4 regions of the Paenibacillus sp. FSL E2-0177 genome follow, and region 2 is predicted to be linked to each of the others. Evidence: riboswitches for the same ligand, from Rfam matches in the RefSeq annotation. Region 2 holds a riboswitch; each other region holds the start of a gene.
The links. Region 2 has a riboswitch for cobalamin ahead of MHI25_RS02410 (anaerobic ribonucleoside triphosphate reductase). Riboswitches for the same ligand answer to the same signal wherever they lie in the genome.
Positions count from the first base shown of each region.

Region 1: another riboswitch for cobalamin. It lies ahead of MHI25_RS04290 (S-layer homology domain-containing protein); the one in region 2 lies ahead of MHI25_RS02410 (anaerobic ribonucleoside triphosphate reductase).
Region 3: another riboswitch for cobalamin. It lies ahead of metE (5-methyltetrahydropteroyltriglutamate--homocysteine S-methyltransferase); the one in region 2 lies ahead of MHI25_RS02410 (anaerobic ribonucleoside triphosphate reductase).
Region 4: another riboswitch for cobalamin. It lies ahead of MHI25_RS04950 (DUF4430 domain-containing protein); the one in region 2 lies ahead of MHI25_RS02410 (anaerobic ribonucleoside triphosphate reductase).

Region 1 is NZ_CP150307.1:954,313-958,994, reverse strand. It holds gene MHI25_RS04290 (S-layer homology domain-containing protein) at 1-3,526, opposite strand, end outside; cobalamin riboswitch at 3,689-3,890, opposite strand; gene MHI25_RS04285 (cellulase family glycosylhydrolase) at 4,232-4,682, shown strand, end outside.
Region 2 is NZ_CP150307.1:550,574-555,255, forward strand. It holds gene MHI25_RS02400 (ribonucleoside-diphosphate reductase subunit alpha) at 1-1,027, opposite strand, end outside; gene nrdG (anaerobic ribonucleoside-triphosphate reductase activating protein) at 1,083-1,598, opposite strand; gene MHI25_RS02410 (anaerobic ribonucleoside triphosphate reductase) at 1,595-3,580, opposite strand; cobalamin riboswitch at 3,822-4,057, opposite strand; gene MHI25_RS02415 (MTH1187 family thiamine-binding protein) at 4,436-4,682, shown strand, end outside.
Region 3 is NZ_CP150307.1:5,049,948-5,054,629, reverse strand. It holds gene MHI25_RS22660 (FtsX-like permease family protein) at 1-952, shown strand, start outside; gene MHI25_RS22655 (DedA family protein) at 970-1,593, shown strand; gene MHI25_RS22650 (undecaprenyl-diphosphate phosphatase) at 1,644-2,504, shown strand; cobalamin riboswitch at 2,604-2,810, shown strand; gene metE (5-methyltetrahydropteroyltriglutamate--homocysteine S-methyltransferase) at 2,965-4,682, shown strand, end outside.
Region 4 is NZ_CP150307.1:1,121,621-1,126,302, forward strand. It holds gene MHI25_RS04945 (glycosyltransferase) at 1-1,521, shown strand, start outside; cobalamin riboswitch at 1,650-1,853, shown strand; gene MHI25_RS04950 (DUF4430 domain-containing protein) at 2,023-4,587, shown strand.

The DNA.
Region 1 (4,682 bases), 400 kb from region 2:
TGACGATAATTGCTGCCATCTGCTCACGAGTAATCTTGTCATTTGGCTTAAATTCATTATTAAAGCCTGTGATTAGACCTGCCTTATGCGCAGCATTCACATATGGATAGAACCAATCACCTAGAGCGACATCCTTATAGGTAATACCTTTATCACTCTTAATATCAAGTTCTAATGCAGAAACAAGAATCTTAGTGAACTCCGCTCTTGTGATATAAGCTTTCGGATTCACCTGACCATTATTACCTTGGATATATCCTTTTACTGTAGCTGTTTCAATCGCTGAATAAGCCCAGGAAGAGATCTTATCAGCATCTGTATACAGTTGTTTAATATCATTTGTCTGGTTAGGATCCTTAGGAGTCACTGTTGGAGATGGACTCACATTTGGATCAACGCCGGCTTCCGGATTAGTTCCCCCACCAGGAGCAGGAGCAGGAGTAGCACCAGGCTTAGGCGTTGGGGTTGGGGTTGGGCTCATAGTTGGTATCGGTGCATTTAGATCCACACCCAAATTCGTAGTATAACGCCACTGAATTCTGTCCCCGGAACTTAGGTCATATGAAGATGCTCCATAATTAGGATATTTCCCATTCACATTATACATCCATCCACTGCCGCTGCCATGGTCAAATTCCCCATCACCAGCTATGGATTCAACATATACACTTCCAAAGTCACTGTTCCAGGAATCTCTATAGTCGATACCGCGGCTATCCAGCACTCTTTTTAGTACAGACCACACTGTGTCACCAGATTGGAGCTCTACCTGTACAGATGGAACAACATATCCCTTATTAATCGTAAGCTTATCCACGGACAGGATTACATATGGTTTCGATGGAGTGGTTCCGCCACCATTGTTGCCGCCATTGTTGCCGCCATTTCCTTCACCATTTCCGCTACCACCGTCGCCATTACCATTACCACCGTCGCCGCCAGGTGTTTGTACTGCACTGGAAGCATACGCAATGTAGTCAGTGAAGTGATTGGTTTTTACAATTAAGTCATTTCCACTATCATAGGCATACTCAGACTTACCGCTTGCAAAACCTAAGTCATCACTTGCAAATTTTTGAATGGCATGAGGGGTGCCATTTTGAATATAAGCAGCTTCTTTTCCTTTAAGGTCCTTAAAGGTTAACGTAATAAATTGACTGAATTCTACTCTTGCACTACCACCCATGGAAAATGCTTGAAGAATGTTATCAAGCTTCTTGTCCCCAGGAATAATCTGATTCACACTATCTTTTAGTGCAGATTCTGCACCGGTTAAAGCTGAAATCAGTTCAATCGCAGAGGCATCCCCACTTGTAACTTTTGCACCCTTAGGAATGACTACAGATACGTTACCTTTTATGGCCTCTATCTGAGGAAGGTCGCTGTTACTTGGTAAATTGACACTAACCTTCGATTGATTTTCTTCCGAAATAGCTACTGTGATTTCTTTGTTGCTATCTCCAGTGCTGATCGGAACGATATAATCATTAGCGTCATTTGGGATTTCAACTTTCGGGTTCTCCCCAGAAGGTAACGGAAGTTCTTTCGGACCCTCTGGTTGCCCAGGCCCCGGTTCTTCTGGTTGTTCCAGTTGCACATCATTCATATCAAAGAGACGGTTGCTATGATTGATCAGACGATCATAGGACACAAGTGCATACGTACCTTGGTCCGTTGCCATATTGTCTACTTTGCCTGTGAGGATATGCTTAAATCCACCCTCAGGTGCAGCAAAGCTAAGTAATGCATCAATAAGCGAATTTCCACTTTTAACAAATCTAGCGTCCGTGTGCGGATCTACGCCTACACCAGTTAAGGCTACAATTACCTGCGAGATACTCTCGCTGCTAGTGCTTCCCCAGCTTGTAAATCCGCCTTGATTGTTTTGGTTATCGGACAGCCATTGGATGGCCCGATCCACGGCGGCTTTTACATCATCACGGGATGCATAATAAGGTGCAAGAGCTTGCATCGCCATCGCAGTCATATCGACATCGGCTTTAGTTACGCCTAATGCCCAGCCACCAGCTTCTGCTGTACCTTTTTTAACCTCTTTATCTAAAATATACTGAACTAGTTTTTCTCTTGTGGTCTGTTCTGTAACTCCATCAACTACAGGAATCTCATAGTTATGGCTATCTAGCGCAATCAGAGCAAAAATCGGACCATTATTGCCTTGCTTTTGGATATATTGATAATCAGCGAGTGCTTTTCTCAGATCATATCCCGCAACATTTGTGATATCTTTTCCGATAGAGGTAAGTCCTAATATTGCTCTGGAATTCTCTGTGCTTTTATTGGCGTCGAGTTTTCCATCCTCTTTAATGATTGATGCTATTTTCGTTGCTACATTGTTGTAATAAAGATCGTAATAACCGTTAGGTACTGTATAGTTCGCCCGGGCCAGAGAAAGGATTGACCATTCTCCACTGCCAGTTCCAAACGTTGGATTCTTTACAGTATTTAAAATATAAGCAAGGTTTTTATCTAACTGTTGTTTGACGGCAACTGTAGTTTCCAGTTTGTAAGTAACCTGATAAGTTACATTTGTTTTGTTTCCAGCTCCGTCAAGAGCCGTTACAGTAATTGCATTACTGCCTGAATTCAGAGTAGCTTTGTACTCCCCATTTGCAGGTGATAAAGTAACTCCATTCAGCTTCACTTCTGGAGTAATGTCACTATATACATTGTCTGTGACAGCTACTTTGAAGCTTATTTCTTTATTGGATACTTCCTGTTTATCTTGTATGCCACTTACTGTAATAACAGGGGGTTCTATGTCTAATGCATTATTAAGACCGACAAGCGCATGATCTACACTTATTTGAGAGCTTGCCATGTTTTCGAGCACGGAATAGGCTTCATAAACTGCCGATTGCACTACTGGTCTGTCCAAAATAGTTTCTTTATTAGGGGCACTGTTAATCTCGGCGATTTCCGCAGTTAAAGCATCCTTATTGGCAAGTTGAACTGGGATTTCCCCCCAGCCGCCAAGATCAGAACCATAGCCATAAGTGGTGAACTGAGTTCGAATGATGTCACCGTCTTGAGGCTTATAATCGGTCATCCCAAACGGAGGAAACACATTATTTACTGCATACATCCAACCCGACATGGAGGTGTAGTCAAACTGACTTAACCACTCTGAGTCTGCTTTAGTGCCGACTGTATTCCCATCGGCTGAAATCATATCTAAAATATATTGTGGAATATTGACTTCGCTTCTGCCACTATCTTTAACTTCTGATAAATAAAAACCACTATCTATATTTCCTAAATATCTATAATTCCCATCACCTAGCGCACGTGTTATTAAAGATGCGCCATTATCGCCTTCATAAATCGGAACTTTAATAGGTTCCTTAATATACCCTTGGCCTAAGGTGAATTTCTCCACGGATACAGATACATACCCTTTAAGGGTAGAGCTTGCTCCATCTGCTTGAGCCGGGATTACACTTGTAGAGAATGTCGTAATAAATACAGCTACAATAAGTAACCACGCTAAAAACTTATTTTTCTTCATTTTTCCATAACCCTTCCCTTCATACCTATGATAAAAAACAGAATAAACTTTCTCATAACCACAAAAAAACCACTCAACATAAACGTCAAGAGGTTAAGATAGTGAACCACAATAATAGCTGGCAAACACTATTCAAGCACCTCTCTATCGATCGTAGAGTTTGATGGTGTAACAGAAAAAGGCAGATATTCTGGCTCAAGTATCATCACCCTTGCTGCCTTCCCAGTTTCCCAGTGGCATTTTGCAAGGACTCCTCTTTCACAGCGGCGGGACCGCGCGGGATTCACACCCGCTTTCCATTTAACCAATCTATGATTGTACTTCCGCAACATTCATAGTTGGCACCTATTTCTAATTTTAAATTTTCATGCTTCATCATATCTAATATATATGCTTTTGTCATGTTATATTTCTTTTTTGTATAACGGGCAGCTAGAGATAATCCTATTGAATAACCAATTTCTACGAGTAGGGTTATTCAAATAATTTCTTTATCCAACTGTGGGGTAAATTAATTTAAATCACTAATTCTTATATGAATTTACCACAAATTAGTAAGGTACTCGCTAAGTGTATTCTATGTTAGGGTATATTCAGAAAGCGTTTACAAAATAAAACTGGAGGTGTTTGTGTTCATCTAACCACCGAGTACAGCGTCAAAGCCAGGTCCAAGCATCCTAAATTTATCTCACAAAGGAGAATTCAATGACTACGCGAATCCAGAAATCCTTCTTATCATTGACACTTGTCACCGCTCTTCTGCTCTCTCTGTTCTCATCCATGGCCGCAGCTGCAACTAAGGACGAGCAACAAGCTAAGGCAGCGCCAAAGAGTAAGATCCAATCCTATGTAGACGAAATGCAGCCCGGATGGAACCTTGGCAATACTTTAGATGCTACAGGTGAGGATGAAACCTCCTGGGGCAATCCACGTGTGACCCAAGATCTTATTAAAAAGATCGCCGCTCAAGGCTATAAAAGCATTCGGATTCCTGTGACCTGGGATACTCACATGGGTGCGGCACCAGACTATACCCTAGAAAAGGCCTACCTCGACCGTGTGGAAGAAGTTGTCGGCTGGGCACTGGACGCCAAGCTTTATGTCATGATTAATGTCCATCATGATTCCTGGCTATGGGTAAGCCATATGGAAGAAA
Region 2 (4,682 bases):
CATGGAACACGTCATGTGCACGCATGCGCTCGTCACCGTTGTTCAGCTTAAGATCGAGGAAAGCGAGAATATCTTTATGGAATACATCAAGATAAACAGCTACAGCACCTTTACGTGTGCCCAACTGGTCTACGCTGACTGCTGTATTGTTCAACTGGCGAATCCAAGGGATTACGCCGGAGCTTGTGTTCTTGTGGCCACGGATATCCGAACCACGTGCTCGTACTTTTCCAAGGTAAACGCCGATGCCGCCACCCATTTTGCTTAGACGTGCTACGTCTGTATTGGAGTCAAAGATACCCTCTAGGGAATCGTCTACAGTATCAATAAAGCAGCTGGATAGTTGTCCAGCGACCTTTTTGCCGGCATTGGACATTGTAGGTGTAGCAGCAGTCATATAGATGTTGCTCATAGCCCAATAAGCTTCTTTTACAAGCTCAAGACGTTTCTCAGCTGGCTCACGGTGCATCAGGTACATAGCAATAATCATATAACGTTCTTGTGGAAGCTCCATTACACGGCCGTCAAAATCATGCGCCAAATAACGGTCGGATAGCGTAAGTAGACCGATATAGTCAAACAAAAGGTCGCGTGTATAATCGATACACCCGCCTAGTTCGATAATTTGTTCTTTGGTGTAATGACTTAGAAGTTCTTCGCGATAGATTCCTTTTTTCACGAGATCCGTAATTAGTGGATACAATTCACCGTAAGGCTCTTCTGGATAAGCTTTGTAGCGGCGATGAACGGCAGCTTTTTTATAAAGGGTAGTCAGAAGGGCGCGGGCAGCTGCGAACTTCCAGTTAGGCTCTTCTTTTGTTACAAGCTCTAGAGCGCTCATGGTGAAGGCATTGCTGATTTCTTCTCCGCTTACCGAGTCACGACGCAGTTTGGAATTCACTCCACGCAGCAAAGTTTCTTTATTTAGTTGATCGAGACCTTCCAGAATACGGTCAGCGTAGACGGAGAGACGGTTCTCATCAAAAGCCAGTTGGCGATTATCCGGTTTTACTACGAATTGCGGCATAGTTAGTTCATCCCTTCTTATTTCAAATTAATTTTCAATATCAAAAATTGATATATTATAGCGCAGCAGGCTGCCACAGAAAGACCTCCGAGCCGTTCATGCTGGCCGGAATGTCGATAATGCGTTGGTTGGAGCTTCCCCGGTAGAGAAGCGTAGTATCTTTCAGTTCTTCTACAAATCTTCCATCTATTAACACCTGACACTGTTTAAGTAGATTCCACTCCGGCGTACCGGGAAGGGCTGTAAGTTCTTCGTACGTATAACCACTGTAAATCCAGATTGAGAAACCTGGCAGTACAGCGCGAAGCTCATGAATGAACCCCAGCAACTCTTCTGCTGAGAAAAAAGGATCGCCGCCTGCCAGTGTCAGACCATCCAGCAAAGGGTTAGCGGCGATTTCTGCAATGATTTCATGTTGTCGTTCTAAGGTGAAGACTTCTCCATATTTAAAGTTCCATGTCTCGGGATTAAAACATCCCGGGCAACGATGGCGGCAGCCGCTGAGAAAGAGGACGGCCCGCATGCCCTCTCCCTCGTTAATCGACTCCGGATAGTAACCGCAAATATTCATAGATGCTTAACGCGATCCCGTACTTCAGCTTGTTTGGCGGCATTAAAGCGGGTCTGATAGTCGCCGGTTAAATAACCTGTAACTCTGCGCAAACGGCGGATGTGCACGTCATTCTCATGTGCGTTGCAGGAAGGACAGTTTGTCCCAATTACGCCTTCGTATCCACAGCTGGAGCAGCGGTCAATCGGATGGTTAATGCTGAAATAACTGACCTGTTGTTCGAGCGCATATTTAATGATTTTGATAAAAGCCGATGGGTTGTTGCGGGCATTGCCGTTTAATTCGACATAAGAAATAGCCCCGGCATTGCAATATTCATGGAAAGGAGCTTCCAAGCTGATCTTCTGAGCAGCACCCAGATCGAAGTATACAGGGATGTGAAAAGAGTTCGTATAATATTCACGGTCGGTTACGCCCGGAATGGAACCCAGTACCTTGCGGTCAACTTTGGTGAATTTACCGGACAAACCTTCTGCTGGAGTTGCGAACAGGGTGATGTTAAGATCCAGTTCCTCACTTTTCCGATCGCAATAGTCCCGCATATGACGCACGACAGCCAGCGCCTTGGCATGAACTTCCATATCCTCGCCATGGTGTTTGCCGTACATAGCTTTCATACATTCCGCCATACCGATGAAGCCAAGAGACAGACTGCCATGCTTCAGCAGATCGCCTACAGTGTCATCAGGTGCAAGATGTTCGCCGCCTTCCCAGACGCCTTCTCGCATCATGAAATCGGAAGCTTTAGCTTTTTGTGCGGTTTGGATGTGGAAGCGATGAAGAAGTCCTTCCAGCGCAATATCCATGTAATGATTTAGATCTTCATAGAAGCCAGCTTCGTCTGCGATGGTACGTCTGCCTGTTACTGTGCCGTGTGCCAGACCTAGCCGAACCAGATTCAGTGTATTAAAGGAAAGGTTGCCCTTCCCAGAGCAATGATTACGCCCAAAACGGTCACCGAGCACTCGGGTTCGGCAGCCCATTGTAGCGAACTCCGTATCAGGATCACTTGGATCATAATACTGCAAGTTGAGCGGAGCGTCCAGATTAGCGAAGTTTGGATATAGTCTGCGCGCAGAACATTCAGCCGCTTTTAGGAACAGTTCATAGTTAGGATCGCCTTGCTGTTGATTGATTCCTTGCTTGCATTTGAAGATTTGAATCGGGAACACTGGTGTTTCTCCGCTGCCAAGTCCGTTCATAGTTGCGGTTAGCAGAGAACTGATCACAAGCTGACCTTCTGGTGAAGTACAAGTACCGTAGTTGATGCTGGTAAACGGTATTTGTCCACCGGATCGGCTGGACATGGTATTCAGATTATGTACCATACTTTCAGCCGCTTGCAGAGTTTCGATTTCGGTTTCCTTTAGTGCAAAACGGAACGCTCTTGGATATAACTCCGCCAGATCGGTCCGGCTCATCGTAATCTCGCCCAAAGATTCATCAGCTTGTCCTTCTTCAAAATAATCCAGACCCTTGCGGAACAGCTTGGCGAAGGATTTGGTTACATAAGGTGCCAGATCATAGTCGAGTTTATTGGCGGATACACCACCATATTGAGCATTTTGCTGGGATTGGAAAATAATCGCTACCAGAGACATAGCTGTCATTATTGAGTTCGGAGGACGAACGCTGCCGTTGCCGGTATTGAAACCTTCACGGAGAAGTTTATCAAACGGGATAAAAATACAGTTCGTCGTTCCAATCGCGTATTGATCCAGATCATGCACATAGACGACATTGTCATCAATAGCCTGCACTAGCTGTGGCGGCATCGTAAAATTGCGGGCGTACCATTTTGAATATTCACTGCCGAACTTGCTCATTTTACCGGAGAAACTCTCTCCATTCAAATTGGCATTCTCGCGCAATAGGTCCATATCCCGACTGTCGATAATATCCCGGCCTAAATCAATGAGCTCTTCTAAAAGAACTTCCCGTGCATTTTCTACTCCATTAAATTGTCTCTCCAACAACGTCATTGTACAGCTCTCCTCTCAGTATAAAAGAAAAACATCTATCATCAAATCCATATATCCATAAGAAGTTGGACTGCTATAAGCAGTCGTATATTTGTTCAGATTACATAAAAAAAGCATCCCCTACCCGAGGATGGCAGAAAATGCCCGATGCGTTATGTAAATATCCACACGGATATTTGCAGAGGTCTCTACGTAGATGACCGCATGCGGACACCATCCCTGTTCCTCGCAGGCATCAATAGTTGGTGTCGTCGAAACAGGTAGGTCTCCTGGCTTCCGTGGGATCTCTCGGCGCCTTCCCAAGGGTGTTCCTAACCCTCAGTGGCATTTGCCGGGAGATGTGGATTCTCAAGCTTCCCAGAAGCTTGAGAAGGCCATCCGGTTACAGTGGCGGGACCGCAGCGGATTCTCACCGCGCTTCCCTATTAAGCTCTAAATCCGGTTAAGGATCAAAGCGCCTGTCTCCACTATATTTTGTTGTCGTTAGATAAAAATAACCCAAGATGTTGTGTTTGTAAACAGTTTTTTAGAAAACCCGCGCGGGGAGCGGGTTCTTTAAAAGTACTCCACAAATGATCCACAGGCTGTCCATAAGTAATCCACAATTGATCCACAGGGAGATGCGAAATGATTCATAAATTGTCCGAAAAGATGCCACAAAGAGTCCATAAATATAGTGCAGATGACCCTAGAATTTGCTCATGAGAAAATACTCTTAGCCCAAAGTCATATTTTGGAGTAATCAGAAGAAATAGAAGAGATAAGGGAGGATAATCTTGCTTAGTTTGTGACAGAGCGGTGGAATTGTTACAATGGAAGGAGACAGCTACTATAAAATTTCGAGGAGGTATTCTCATGCCTATTGCTGAAGTTACAGTTATTCCAATTGGAACAGGCAGCACCAGTCTTAGCAGCTATGTTGCGGATATGCAGCGGGTGCTGAAGACAGTAGAAGGGATTACTTATGAACTTACGTCCATGGGGACGATCATCGAAGGGCCTCTGCAACGCATTTTTGCTGCGGTAGAAGCTTTGCATGAGTCTCCTTTTGACGCAGGTGCAGAACGTGTCTCTACCTCACTTAAAATAGACGACCGCCGCG
Region 3 (4,682 bases), 2.4 Mb from region 2:
TCTGAACGAAATTAAGGAAGAGCTCAAGACGCACGGACTCCCTTATGAAGCGCTTAGTATCCCGATTAAATATGCTGAGGTCGAAGCTCAGACTGGACCCGATCGCACTTTACGCCTTCCCTTGATTGCTTTCAGTGATTATAATCTCGCCCTGCAACGTGCAGGTTTCACAACGGCTGAGCGTGCTCTGGTGGGCAACGAAGGTCTGGTGATGATTGGTTCGCAGCGGGATCGCAGTTTAACAGAAGGCAGAGTAAAAGCGGTCTATTCCTTGCAGCAAGGACTTGCCATTAAAGAAATAGGTTATACCGAGCAAGTCCCCATTGCCGAATATTTATTGCCGGAGCTGGATGGTAGAGATGGCGGGGATTTTAGTGGTGTCGTGATCAGTGACGAGCTTTACAGTGCTATTGATCCCGTGCAGACGGATCTTTATACAGGTTTTTATGTAGAGGATTTTCCGCAGACGGTAGGTATCGCAGCTGATCTTGCCCATAAAGGCAAACAGTCCTATGAAAGTGATTCTCCGTATGCGATTGTGATCAGCGGCACGCTGTTTGAACTTCAGAAAACATTGTATAACACAATGCTTTTTGCTTCCTTGCTGGTGGGTACTGTCTTTTTTATTGCGGCAGGCAGCTTTCTTTACTTCCGGTTATATACCGATCTTGATCATGATCGCAATCAATATTCCACTTTGTCCAAGATGGGGCTTACGGATAAAGAACTCAATCGAATAGTTACGATTCAGCTGTCTTTGTTGTTTTTTGTGCCGGTCGGAATAGCTATTTTACACAGTGTGTTTGCCTTTATTGCGCTTCAACGGTTGTTCTACTTATCTATCGCAACGGAGACAGGCGCGGTGTTACTCGGATATTTGGCTGTTCAAGGACTATACTTCTTTTTTATTCGCAGCCGCTATTTACGCAACCTGAAGAAGAACTTGATATGAGAAATGGGGGTAACAAGATGCAAGCATGGATTACAGATTTTATGGAGCAGTTTGGTTACTTCGGTATTTTTCTGATGCTGGCCTTTGAAAATATATTTCCACCAATTCCTTCAGAAGTGATCCTGCCCTTTGGAGGATTTATGACGACTACGACGAGCTTGACGATCCCTGGTGTAATCATTGCTGCCACGGCTGGTTCACTACTGGGTGCAGTAATTCTCTATTATATTGGCCGATTATTGGATGTGAGCCGGTTAGAGAAACTGGTTGAACGCTGGGGGGGCCTAATTCGCGTCACTAAAAAAGATATCCACAAGGCTGACGCCTGGTTTGATAAATATGGCTACTGGACTGTATTGTTTTGTCGGATGGTTCCGCTGGTCCGCAGTCTGATTTCGATTCCGGCGGGAATGTCGGGCATGAAATTTGGAGTATTTATGATCTTCACAACGATTGGCACATTGGGATGGAATTTGCTGCTTGTGCTTATTGGCGCGGCATTGGGCGAATCCTGGGAAGACATTGCCATGTACATGGATGTGTACTCCAATGTAGTCTATGTACTAATTGCTGGCGGATTAGTTATCCTTGGGTTTCTGTACTTCCGCAAACGCAGCCGGAGAATGAACACTGAGGGCTAAGCGGGTAGAGGACTGATAATAGAAATGACTATTAAAAAGGAGGGAAACACATGGAGCTATTAACGATTATTAAAGCCATTATTTTGGGGCTTGTTGAAGGTTTAACCGAATTTGCTCCAGTATCCTCCACGGGTCATATGATTATTGTTGATGATATGTGGCTGAAATCACAGGAGTTATTTGGACAATATACGGCAAATACCTTCAAAGTAGTTATTCAACTGGGTTCAATATTAGCGGTTGTTGTGATTTTTAGAAATCGGTTCATTGATTTGTTAGGCTTAAAGCGTTTCAGCCGTAAGCAGTTGGATCCTGTAACAGAGGAGCTACCGCAGTTGGAGCAGGGCGGGCATCTCAAGCTGACTCAGGTTCTGGTAGGGTTAGTGCCTGCAGGTGTGTTAGGTGTTCTGTTTAATGATTATATTGATGAGCATTTATTCTCTACCTCAACAGTGTTAATTGGTCTAGTGATTGGGGCTGTATTAATGATTATTGCCGATCTGTTTGGGCCGAAGAAGATCAGAACTGAGAGTGTAGATCAGATTACATACAAACAGGCACTTGGTGTAGGTCTTGTACAGTGTTTTTCGTTATGGCCTGGATTTTCACGCTCGGGCTCGACGATTTCTGGTGGCGTACTCCTCGGGATGAGCCATCGTGCCGCTGCTGATTTTACGTTTATTATGGCAGTACCCATCATGGCAGGTGCCAGTCTGTTGTCACTGATGAAAAACTGGCAATATTTCACCATGGATGCATTGCCGTTTTTTATCGCAGGCTTTATTAGTGCCTTCCTATTTGCGCTGTTATCGATGCGATTCTTCTTAAAACTGATCAATCGTATCAAGCTCTTACCGTTTGCTATATACCGTATAATTCTTGCTGCTGTAGTATATTTCGTATTTTTCTAAGTCCGTTATAAGGAATCGATATAACAGAAGCCCCAGTAATCTATTGCAGATTGCTGGGGCTTTCACGTATGATGACATCAGATTAAGACACTCAAATGATGAATGATATCGGAGACAGGTGCTGACCGGAAAATAGTAATTCGGTAGGCTTAATAGGGAAATTCGGTTCGAAGCCGATGCGGTCCCGCCACTGTAACGGAAGAATCTCGAGCAACAGAGGTCACTGGCAATTTACTACTGCTGGGAAGACTGCTCAAGATGTTGACGCCGCTAGCCAGGAGACCTGCCTGTTTCAACAGCACTGCTTCACCTACGGAAGATAGGGAGGTGTTAGACGTTAACCATGGGTATATCATGGGCGTCTTTCCCTTTGACTTTTTTAGGGAAGGGCGCTCTTTTTTATAGGAAAGCAAGTAGCTTTGGAGTTTGAAATAAGAGATGGAAGAGGGAGTGTATCGAGATGACGAATAAAGTAAAAGTAAGCAATCTTGGATATCCGAGAATCGGAAAGAACCGCGAGTGGAAAAAGACACTGGAAGCCTACTGGCAGGGGAAAATAAATGAGGAGCAATTCCGCTCCGAAATGGCAGCAATTCAGCTGCAGCATTTGAAGACCCAGCAAGAGGCAGGAATTGAGCTTATTCCGGTAAATGATTTTACTTTTTATGACCATGTGTTGGATACGGCTGTTATGTTTGGAATTGTACCTCCACGGTACACGTATGATGGCGGCGACATCGGGCTTGATCTTTATTTTGCAATGGCTCGTGGTAATGCTGAGGCTACTGCCTGTGAGATGACCAAATGGTTTAATACGAACTATCACTATATCGTTCCAGAGATCGGCACACAAACACCACGCTTGACTGAAAATAAACCTCTAGCGGCTTATCGTTTTGCTAAATCGCAGGCAGGGATTGAAGGTAAACCGGTACTTTTAGGTCTGTATACCTTCCTTAAGCTGTCCAAAGGTTACGCAGCGGCAGATATCGCCAAGATTGCTGCACGTTTTGTTCCAGTCTATGTTCAACTGCTACAGGAACTGAAGCAAGAAGGGGTAAGCTGGGTACAAATCGATGAGCCAGCGATTGTTACAGGCATAAGTAAAGAAGAATTAACACTGCTTAACTCGATATACACAGAAATTGCCGGCTCCGTGCCGGGCTTGAATATTATTTTACAGACGTATTTCGAAGCTGCTGAACCGTTGGAGGCACTGCTAGAGTTGCCTGTTCAAGGCTTGGGTCTTGACTTTGTGCACGATGGTGGAGCGAATCTGGCTTCTATCGAACGTCTTGGTTGGCCGAAGGACAAATGGCTGGGTGCCGGAATTATTGATGGACGGAACATCTGGCGTTCCGATTTAGACGCTAAGCTGCAACTGGTAGAAAAGCTCAGCGTTCATGTGCCGCTTGATCGTCTTATTCTTCAGCCTTCTTGCAGTCTGCTGCATGTCCCAGTCACCGTTCAAGGTGAGGTGAAGCTGAAGGCGACTGTTAAGAATGCGTTAGCTTTTGCCGATGAGAAGCTTGCAGAGCTTAGTCTGCTCGGAGCAGCCCTCGCAGATAAAGTAGAAGCTTCTAAAGCAGCGCTGGCCGCTAGTCGTGAAGCTATTGCAGCATTCCGCGCACTACCTGAGCGTGGCCGTAAGGATGTGGCGGAGCAAGTGCTTGCACTTGCAGCTTTGCCTGACCAACGCAGTTTGCCTTTTGCTGAACGCTTAAAGGTGCAGCAAGAGAAATGGCAGCTTCCACTTCTGCCAACCACTACAATTGGTAGCTTCCCGCAGACAGTAGAAGTGCGTCAGGCGAGATTGAAATGGCGTAAAGGGGTCTGGAATCAGGAGCGTTATGATGGATTTGTTCGTGAGCAGATCGCGGATGCAATTACCTTCCAAGAAAAGCTAGGTCTGGATGTTCTGGTCCACGGTGAGTTCGAGCGTACAGATATGGTGGAGTTTTTCGGAGAAAAGCTGGACGGATACTTGTTTACTAGTAATGGCTGGGTTCAATCCTACGGTTCCCGTTGCGTTAAGCCACCGGTGATCTACGCGGATGTTGCATTTATACAGCCTATGACTGTTAAAGAAAGTGTCTATGCACAATCGTTGACGAAGCTTCCGGTTAAAGGAATGTTGACGGGTCCTGTAACTATCCTCAATTGGTCATTTGTACGTGA
Region 4 (4,682 bases), 570 kb from region 2:
GAGCAGTCTTTTGCTCAAAATGCTGTGAAGGATTATTTGCTAGAAAAGCTCCAGCTGGAGCATGATCCGGTGGCTTCTGTGGCGGAAATTCATGAAATTGTAGATAAGGCAGAAAAAGATCGCCGCAAAGGAACAGGAGTTGCTCCTAAGGCACTCTCCCTAATGCAGGATCTTGCTGCTTCAGCAGATAGATTCTTACTGAACCGCTTATCGCTTTCTGATATGACGCAGGAGGAGCTTCTGGAGGTAGTTTTTTTACGGTATGGTAATGTTGTCGATTGGCAGCCGCCACTGGATAGGATTAGCAAGCAGAAAGAGAATGCGCTGCGTGCCGCTTACCGCTGGTTTGGTGAAGAGAAGCCGAATGAGGAGATTTTTACAGGATTGTCTCCGCAGGAACTAGACGATGTGCAGCTACTGGGTCGTCGTTTGCTAAAAGAGGCGCGTGTTCTGGAACCCTTTGAACGGCTTCCGCTAGCCTTTTACTACACAACTCAGCGTGAAGGGGGTCCGCTGGATTACGATGCGCTTCTGGAGCTGTTAAAGCGTAAAGCCGGTTCCGACAAAGAAATCATCTATCGGTTTTTTGCTTGGTCGCAAGGCAATCCTTTATTTACGGTTTCGAATAAAAAGCTGCAACCGGGTTACCGTAAGGCGATTCTGAAGTATTTCCTGAGCAGTGATCGTGAAGCGTTCAAGAATCGGGAATTCCGAAAGAACTATGTCGCGGCAGCTCGGCCTGCTCTGCAAAATGTGTACAATGAAGCCCGTTCCCAACTGGCTTCCCCGCTGGCGCGCTGGATCAGCCGCAGCCGATTTCGACTCTTAATCTCCGGCTCCATTACGGGTATTCTGGTGATTATTGCAATTATCGTATTCAGTATGCTGCGTCCGGATGATACGAAGACGGCTCTGCCGGGGACAAGCCCTGAGCCGACCCCTGTTCAGAGTGCAGGCAATATGCTGCCTCCAGCTTCAGTATACTTGAAGGATCAGAGCGTCGAAGGAGATAAGGGGAGCAGCATATTGGTGTTCACCTTCGCAAGTGCAGATGACTGTGTGCAGTTTCAACCGACTGAGATTAGTTTAATGTCTTCGTCTACAGAGATAGATAAAAGCTTTAAGGTCGCTGCCACGAATGGCACTTGTCCAGTGCCGTTAACGGATGGGACGGATGAGGGAAACACCGCTGACGAGTCAGATACCGCTGGCACTACTGGAGGAACAGCAGAAGGTGCAGATGCTACTAATGCTGTAGCTGATGCATCTCCGTCTCCTACGCCTTCCTCTGATACTGAGGACAGCACTGGGTTGCCTTCCGCAACAGCTGTGACTGAAGGTGAACAACCTTCCTATCAGGTTGAGGTTACATTGGAGCCTGGAGTGACAATTCTAGAGAAAAGTATGATCAAAGCCGGAAGATTTACACTGATCGTAGATCCCGACCCTAATATTCCACCAGCTTCTGATTCAAGTGCTGAACCCTCCCCGACTGCAAGTCCGGAAGGAACAGCAGAATAACAAGCTTTCTGAACAGCAATACCTACCGGGAGGTGGTATATTGCTGTTCATTTTTTTTGCTGCCCATACTTAGCTTTTCTATAGACATGCTATGTATTAATAGATATGATTATGGATGTCAAAATAAGATACTACATACTGGAAAAGGTGCAGACTCTATCAATCTAGTCGTCTGCTTAAAAGGGAAGTCCGGTGCAAGAGTCCGGCGCGGTCCCGCCACTGTATGTGCGGAGCGTTTCTTCTATAAGCCACTGCCCCGAAGGTAGGGTGGGAAGGTGAAGAACAGCGATGAAGCATTAGCCAGGAGACCTGCCTTTTTCGTGAGCGTTTCTATTCTTCGTGGGGTAAGAATGTGGAACATATACAGATGGACTGTTGGCAGGAAGCAAGCGCCGCAGCCTCAATTTGTAATCTTCCCTGACCGCCCTCCAAAGGGGCGGTCTTTATGTTATGCGTCTTATTCCCGGCAGTACCCATTCTTATACAGAAAGAGGTTAAACAATGAAGAAAATCATGTCTTCCAAGTTTGTAGCACTTGGGCTGGCCTTATTCATGGTCATTTCAATTCTAGGAACATCTCTTGCTCCGGAGGGACAAATATTTGCAGAAGCGAGCGCTGGCTCCGGTCTGGAGGCAACTGCTGCGGAGCGGATTAATGTTGCGGATGCGACTTATGCGGCTGCAGAATATCTCTTGAAAGGTGGCGTGCAATCGGATTGGCAAGCCATTGGATTAGCGCAAGCAGGGTACAAGCTGCCAGCTAGTTACCATTCAGAGCTTGAGAAAAAAGTAAAGGATGCAGCTGGAAATTTCGCCAATGTAACCGATTATGCTCGAATCGTGCTCGCAGTGAGAGCGATTGGTGCAGATCCTACTAGCTTTGCTGGTAACGGAACGACTCCTGGCTATAATCTGATTGAGAAAATTTATAATAACAGCAAGCTCAGTGAACAGACGCTTAATAATCCGGTATATGCTTTACTTGCGCTGGATTCTGGTAAATATAATATCCCAAGTGACGCGAAATGGACGGCGGATAAGCTCCTTACGGAGATTCTCTCCAAACAGAATCCGGATGGGGGCTTTGCACTAACCTCAGGCGCAAGTGAGCCTGATATGACAGCGATAACCTTGACGGCTCTGGCGGCACATAAAAATAATCCCGAAGCCTACTTAGCAGGGCTACAAGCCGTAGCCTGGTTATCCGCAGCTCAAGATAGCCATGGGGGTTACGGTGACAGTGCTGAAAGTAGCGCACAAGCAATCCTTGGACTCACATCCTTCGGAGTTGATCCTAGTGGATTAGAATACACCAAAAACAAAGTGGATCTAATGGAGAACCTGCTTAGCTATCGTCTAGCTGATGGTAGCTTCACCCATAGCCGTGGTGGAAGCAGTAATGTTCTGGCGACAGAGCAAGGGCTTCAGGCGCTGGTTGCCTATAATTTGCTGTATAAAGGAAGCAACAGTAAGCTATACGATTTTTCCAAATCCTCCATTCAGAGCTCACTCATCTACGCTCCAGTAACGATTGAGGGACCACAGGCCACGTTGGCACAAGGGTACGCCTATGCTGGCAACGCACTTGGAGCGTTAGAGAAGCTGGCGCTTCAAACGAACTTGCCGATCACGAATCCTTCGGGCAGTTATGTGACTGGCATCGGAAGTATTGCTGCTGGAAGCTTTGGTGGTTATGACGGATGGATGTATGTTGTATCGCGTGACGGAAAATGGATTAATCCCGATGTAGGCATGAGTGATTTTGTACTTAAAGATTCAGATCAGGTACTGGTTTATTATGCCGGAGACGACACTAAGCTTGTGGATTCCGTTACGCTTTCCAAAGCAAATCTTAAAGAGGGCGATTCTTTTACCGTCACTGTAACTAGTAAGACGTGGAAATGGGACGCTGCTACGAATACTTCCTCTCCTGTAACTGCAAAAGCTGCGGGTGTTCAGGTCCAAATTGGAGCTCACAAGGTAACGACGAATGCTAAAGGTGAGGCCGTATTCTCAGGAAATATGCCCGCAGGTGACTATACACTGACTGTAACTGGCTACCGTGAAGGTAAAGCCCCAACGATTGCTAAATATACAAAAGCTCTAAAGGTGATTTCTAAGAATGTAACAGCTTCGCTTACCGTTGAAGGCCCGGAAGGGTTGATTAGTGAGGGGACTTTAAAAGCCTCCAATGCCCTTGAAGCGTTGCAACAACTAGGGTCTACCGATGATTTTAAAGTAGATATCACCAAATCGTCTTATGGCAACTTTGTATCAGGTATCCATGGAGTTTCGCAAGGTACTTACGACGGATGGTGGAGCTTCGTGGTATCACGCGGCGGGGAGTGGATATATCCAAGTGTGGGTATGGATGCGTTCGAACTACAGGAATCCGATCGTGTACTTGTCTATTATGCAGGAGAAAATACACAGGTTGTAGATGCTGTGGTGCTTACCCCATCACAGCCAAAAGCTAATGAAGCTTTTACTGTAAAGGTTTCACAGAAAAAGTGGGTGTGGAATCAGGAAAGCTTAACTTCTGATCCGGTTACCTCACCAGCTGCAGGTGTGCAGGTTTCGATTGGTGATAAGAAGGTAATCACGAATGAACAAGGTGTGGCTGTTGTTGATGGGGGTCTCCCAGCAAATAGCTATACAATAACTGTTACCGGTTATTCTAAAGATAGCGTACCGAGCGTAGCGCGTTATACTCAGTCTCTGACTGTCGGATCGTCTGTTATTGCTCCAGCAAAAGCTACCGCTACCCTCTCAGTGATTGGAGATAGCCGGAAAGGAACCATCCTAGCCAGTACAACAGTAGCTCTAAAAGAGGGCGAAACGGCTTATAGCTTACTAGTCAGTCAATTAGGGACTAAGGTAGTATCATCCGGCAACGCTGGAAGCATCTACGTGAAATCTATTGACGGGTTGGCTGAATTTGATGGAGGCCCAAGCAGCGGATGGAAGTATAAAACGAACCGGGATGCGGATCCAAGCATCAGTGCAGACAGTTATATTTTGCAGAACGGTGATACTTTGTACTGGTACTATACCTCGGGAGAATAAGGAAGAGGAAGTTTGATTAGGCGGTCACACATGGATTCGGAGTAATAGCGGATCGGGTGCCCGCCCTTTTTTATTTGAGGAAAGTCGTTTTATGA